DNA from 2 places in the Dorea sp. 210702-DFI.3.125 genome. Region 1 is predicted to be linked to the other one. Evidence: predicted binding sites of a transcription regulator. Region 1 holds the regulator's gene; the other holds the start of a gene.
What was found. The regulator Rex, encoded in region 1, represses fermentation and respiration genes when NADH is low (regulators of the CRP and FNR family bind a similar motif). The targets are predictions, from matches to a motif close to ATTGTTAANTANTTAACAAT.

Region 1 (3,221 bases):
ATGGTTTCTTTTAAAATCTTCCTTGCAGTCTTCTTTGTTCCAAGTCCGGAACCTATAGCTACGACATCTGCCCAGTCGATCAAGCGATGTAGTTCATTGACATCATATTTTTCATAAGTTGTAATGATCGCTTCCGGGATCTGGCTCTGTAAGATCACGAGATTCTCTTTAGCAGTATAGATCTGCACCAGCCCGGTACCTGTCCTGTAAGCTGCAAGTGCGCCAAGATATGCAGCACCTGACATACCTTTGCTTCCGGTGATCATAAGAAGCTTTCCGTAAGTTCCTTTATTGGAGTCCGCATTTCGTTTCGGAAGAAGTGCTGCATAATCACTGCCCTCCAGTGTACAAACTGTTTCCTCATCTCTTTCCAGTGGAAGTGATACAATTCCGATATCCTCGGATACACAGATTCCTGCATAACTTCTTCCCGGATCAAGTACAAGACCAACTTTCGTCTCCTGAATTGTCACAGTATAGTCTGCACGCACTGCAGTTCCTAATACATTTCCTGTAGTTGCGCAAATTCCGGAAGGAATATCCACGGACATACGGACTGCATCAGACTGATTCACACACTCTATAATCTGTGCATATCTGCCTCCAACCTCCCGGCAAAGTCCAACTCCAAAAATTGCATCGATAATTAAAGTATACGGTTCACTTTCAAATGCTTCTTGCTCAAACCGCTCCTTAAACTGTGCTCCTGTATTTTTCAACTGTTCTATCTGATGGGCAGTCTCTGGTGTGCAGTGATCTCTGTTTCCGACCAGAACTGCTGTTACGTCACACCCTTCCCATGCAAACATTCTGGCAATCGCAAAGCCGTCCCCGCCATTATTTCCAGAACCACAGAGGACACATATTTTATTTAAATTAATTTTCCAGTCTTTAATGTGATCTACACATGCTCTGGCAGCCCGTTCCATAAGTTCCAGGGACGGGATTTTAAGTTCATTTATCGTAAATGAATCTGCCGTTTTCATCTGTTTAGCATCTGGCAAATATCTCATAGTTTTGATTCCTCCTGATAGAAAGAAACGTGCAAAGCCAGGATGCAATCTGAACAAACCTGTCTTTACACGTTATCTCCTTAATTATGTTCTTCCTTGTAGCGGCATATATTATATGACAGCCTCATCAGACTCTCGGATAAATGTACATTCTCAACAATCACACTTTCCGGAAGATTCAGATCTGTATGTGCAAAATTCCATATTCCGTGAACATTGTGATCTGCCAGAAATTTTGCGACTTTGATTGACTCATCCTTTGGAATCGTCAATGCTGCAATATCGATACTGTTCTCATCTACAAATTTCGGAAGCTCGTCCATCATCTGAATTGGAACACCACGAACTTCTTGCCCGTCAAGCTCCGGATTGATATCAAACAATCCTTTTAAGATAAATCCCCGCTTTTCAAATGATGCATAGTTCGCAAGTGCACGCCCCAAATTACCAGCACCAATAATAATAATATTATGATCCTGTTCCAATCCAAGAATTTTTCCGATTTCTGAGTACAGATATTTTACATTATAGCCATACCCCTGTTGCCCGAATCCGCCAAAATTATTAAGATCCTGACGAATCTGGGAAGCTGTTACTTTCATTCTTTTACTAAGCTCATTGGAAGAGATTCGTTCTACTCCCTGCTCGATCAGCTCCCCAAGGTATCTATAATATCTGGGTAATCTACGGATAACTGCCTGTGAAATTCCCCTGTTTTGCATGATCCGCACCTCCTTCCTTCAAAAATTTCTACTCATTATTATAGGCAATCGTTAGTATAATGTCAAACTTTTTAGTTGTTTTTTGTAGTATTTTCGTTATAATAGTATAAGATGATGCCAAAATTATGCGGTCGCAGCGCCGGACGCAGCCCTGCGGCATCTTTATTTCTCAAAATCACAGGATTTTATCAAGGAGGATAGGATGATACTTGCATGTCACAATATCAAAAAAGCCTTTGGAGAGGAAGTAATTGTCTCCGGCGGCTCCTTTCATATAGAAGACCACGAAAAAGCAGCTCTCGTAGGACCGAACGGTGCTGGAAAGACAACACTTCTTAAGATGATCGTTGGTGAGATTCAGGCGGACGGCGGCAATGTTGTTCTGACACGCGGCAAGACGATGGGATATCTGGCACAGCATCAGGATATGAATAATGACCATACGATCTATCAAGAGGTACGCACTGCAAAAGCCGATATTCTCGACATGGAGCGGCAGATTCGTGAGATTGAACAGGAAATGAAGCATTTAAGCGGAGAACGTCTGGAAGAACGTATGAATACATACCAGCGGCTCACAGCAGCATTCGAACGTGAAAATGGATACGCCTGCGAAAGTGAAATCACTGGTGTTTTAAAAGGACTGGGATTTACAGAAGAAGAATTCGCAAAACCGGTTGCAACTTTATCCGGAGGTCAGAAAACCCGTGTTTCTCTCGGAAAACTGCTCCTCACAAAGCCAGATATTCTGCTTTTGGACGAGCCAACCAACCATTTGGATTTAAATTCCATCTCATGGCTGGAAACTTATCTTCTGAATTATCCCGGTGCAGTACTGATTGTCTCTCATGACCGGTATTTCCTGAACCGGGTTGTAACAAAAGTCGTCGAGATTGAACTTGGCAAGCTTACCACTTTCATGGGCAATTATACAGATTACGCCCAAAAAAAAGAAATGCTCCGTGAAGCCAGAATGAAAGAGTATCTGAACCAGCAGCAGGAAATTAAGCATCAGGAAGCGGTCATTGAAAAGCTCCGCTCCTTCAACCGCGAAAAATCCATCAAGCGTGCAGAAAGCCGTGAAAAGATGCTGGATAAGATGACCCCGGTTGAAAAACCGATGGAACTACATACAGATATGCATTTAACACTGGAACCTTCCTGTGTCAGCGGTAATGATGTCTTAAGTGTCGAGCATTTAAGCAAAGCATTTCCACCACAGATTTTATTTGAAGATGTCAGCTTCGAAATCAAGCGTGGGGAACATGTCGCGATCATCGGAGATAATGGAACCGGAAAAACAACAATCCTTAAGATTTTAAATCAGGTACTCAAAGCTGATTCTGGAAGTTTCCGTCTCGGTTCTAATGTAAAGATTGGTTACTACGATCAGGAACACCACGTTCTACACATGGAAAAAACTATTTTCCAGGAGATTTCCGACGACTATCCTAATCTTAATAACACGCAGATCCGTAAAGTGCTG
Region 2 (3,221 bases), 150 kb from region 1:
AATGCGATCCCACATGTATTTGCATGCCAGTTAGAGTATGTAGATAAAAATCTGAAATACAGAGATAATGTTGTATTAAGCCTTCATCCACACAATGACCGTGGTTGTGGTGTTGCAACTGCGGAACTTGGAATTCTGGCAGGAGCTGACCGTATCGAAGGTACATTATTTGGAAATGGAGAGCGTACCGGTAATGTAGATATTGTGACATTAGGTTTAAATATGTTCTCTCACGGAGTAGATCCAAAGCTTGATTTTACTGATATGCACCATATTCGCGAAACTTATGAGAGACTGACAAGAATGCATGTCTATGAGCGTCAGCCATATGCAGGAGATCTGGTATTTACAGCATTTTCAGGATCACATCAGGATGCTATTGCAAAAGGAATGGCGTGGAGAGAAGAGAAGAAGTGCGATACATGGACAGTTCCATATCTGCCGATCGATCCACAGGATGTTGGAAGAAAATACGATTCAGATGTTATCCGCATCAACAGCCAGTCTGGTAAAGGTGGTGTGAACTACATTCTGAAACAGAGCCATGGAATCAATCTTCCAAAAGAGATGCGTGAGGAAGTCGGATATCTTGTGAAAGGTATTTCTGACCGTGCACATAAAGAGCTGACTCCGGAACTTGTATATCAGATTTTCTCTGATAATTACATTAATACAAAACCGGTATTCCATATTGACGAGTGTCATTTCAAACAGGTCAATGGAATTACAGCTGAGGTTACGATCAATCATGAGAAAGAGAGCCAGGCCATCACCGCAACGGGTAATGGACGTTTGGATGCGGTCAGCAATGCAATCAAACAGTATTTCAACGTCAGCTATGAACTGAGCTTTTACGAGGAACATTCTCTGACAAAAGGATCATCCTCCAAGGCTGTTGCATATGTTGGTATAATCTGCCAAGGAAAGACATTTTGGGGTGTTGGAATTGACGCCGATATTATCAAGGCATCCATTGAGGCACTCACAGTTGCAGTTAATAAGCTGGAAGAGATTGGAAATTCCAATACATGTAAAGACGCACGTATGATTGAAATTATGAATTATATTCAGGAGAACTATATTGATATTACATTAGATGACCTTGCTGAGAAGTTCTTCTTGTCTAAACCATACATTTCCAAATACATTAAGGAGAAATCCGGCGTCACATTTGGAGAACTGGTAAAGAAAATCCGTATGAAGAAAGCAAGAGCACTTCTTAAGAGCAGCAATATGACAGTGGAAAATATTGCATTATCTGTCGGATATCAGAATGTGGAGCATTTCAATCGATTGTTCAAAAAGGCATATAATATGACTCCAATTCAATTTAGAAATGAAAAATAAACAGAATTTATAGACCTATAAAAGCGGTTTTGAGCTAATTGCCCAAACCGCTTTTTGATTTTTAACAAAAGTCATAAATAATTAACAAAATTTGTCAAATCCTTAACAAATATGCCTTGTAGGCGTTGCCATTTTTCGGTAAAAAAGTTATAATAAATTCGGCGAAATTTTGGTATAACCATATTTTAATAAAGAAAATGGAGGGCTAAATTATGGGCAACATGGCAACAGAAAATGCAGCAGGTAATCGCATTGAACAGTTACTTGATGCAGGCAGCTTTGTTGAAATCGGCGGAGCAGTAACAGCCAGAACAACAGATTTCAACATGCAGGAAAAGAAAACTCCGGCAGACGGTGTCATTACCGGTTATGGAGTGATCGATGGTAATCTGGTATATGTGTACAGCCAGGACGCTTCAGTATTGAAGGGATCAATTGGTGAGATGCATGCCAGAAAGATCGCGAACATTTATGATATGGCAATGAAGATGGGGGCTCCTGTTATTGGACTTGTAGATTGTGCAGGTCTCAGACTTCAGGAGGCAACAGACGCACTTGAGGCATTTGGAACATTATATTTAAAACAATCACTTGCATCAGGAGTAATTCCACAGATTACAGCAATTTTCGGAACCTGTGGCGGAGGCTTGTCCTTAGTACCAGCTCTTACAGATTTTACATTTATGGAAGAAAAGAATGCGAAGTTATTCGTAAATTCTCCGAATGCGATTCCAGGAAATACAGTAGATAAATGTGATACATCTTCTGCAAAATTCCAAAGTGAAAAGACAGGTCTTGTAGATGGTGTCGGAACAGAAGAAGAGATTCTTTCAGAGATTCGTACATTAGTAAGCATTTTACCATGTAATAATGAGGAAGATGCATCATACACAGAATGTTCAGATGATCTGAATCGTGCATGTTCAGAGATTGAAAATGCAACAGAAGATACAGCAATAGCCCTTGCTGAAATCGCAGATGATCATGTATTCTTTGAGACTCAGAAGAATCATGCAAAAGACATGGTAACAGGCTTTATTCGTTTGAATGGTATGACAGTTGGTGCTGTTGCGAACAGATCTAAAGTTTATGATGAGAATGCAGAAGTTGTAGAAGAGTTTGATGGAGCACTTTCTGCAAGAGGCGCAAGAAAAGCAGCCAGATTTGTAGAGTTCTGTGATGCATTTAATATTCCGGTTCTTACACTGACGAATGTATCAGGATTTGCAGCAACTATGTGTGCAGAAAGAAGCCTTGCAAAGGCAGCAGCAAAATTAACTTATGCATTTGCAAATGCAACTGTACCAAAAGTTAACGTTGTAATCGGAAAAGCATTTGGAAGTGCTTATGTGACAATGAACAGTAAATCTCTTGGTGCTGATATGGTCTATGCATGGCCGACAGCAGAAATCGGAATGATGGAAGCAGATCTTGCAGCAAAAATTATGTATGCAGATGCTGATGCTGAGACAATCAACGAGAAAGCAAAAGAATATGCCGAGCTTCAGTCCAGTCCGGTTTCCGCAGCAAGAAGAGGTTATGTAGATACAATTATCCAGCCTGCTGACACTAGAAAATATGTCATCGGAGCATTTGAGATGTTATTTACAAAAAGAGAAGAAAGCCCGATGAAAAAGCATGGAACAGTTTAGAGAGGTGAGGCAAAGTGAAGAAAAAGATTAGCTTATTGCTCTGCCTGATGATGACCGCAATCGTATGCCTGACAGGATGTGGTAAGACACAGACTACTTTGGAATATGATGAGGCAATGATCGAGCAGGAGACAGAGTTTCTGATAAACTACTGCCAGAATGTAGACAGTGATACACTGGCACAGTGGAACGACCAGAACGAATTCAGCAAAGAGTATCAGT

Region 2: a site for Rex is predicted at 1,438-1,457, ahead of LI164_RS01070 (acyl-CoA carboxylase subunit beta). Genes of this name have one in related genera too.

What each region holds. Positions count from the first base shown of each region.
Region 1 is NZ_JAJCNF010000001.1:70,418-73,638, reverse strand. Features, by position in the region: gene LI164_RS00330 (NAD(P)H-hydrate dehydratase) at 1-1,013, opposite strand, end outside; gene LI164_RS00325 (redox-sensing transcriptional repressor Rex) at 1,094-1,735, opposite strand; gene LI164_RS00320 (ABC-F family ATP-binding cassette domain-containing protein) at 1,938-3,221, shown strand, end outside.
Region 2 is NZ_JAJCNF010000001.1:221,503-224,723, reverse strand. Features, by position in the region: gene LI164_RS01075 (2-isopropylmalate synthase) at 1-1,347, shown strand, start outside; gene LI164_RS01070 (acyl-CoA carboxylase subunit beta) at 1,560-2,999, shown strand; gene LI164_RS01065 (OadG family transporter subunit) at 3,014-3,221, shown strand, end outside.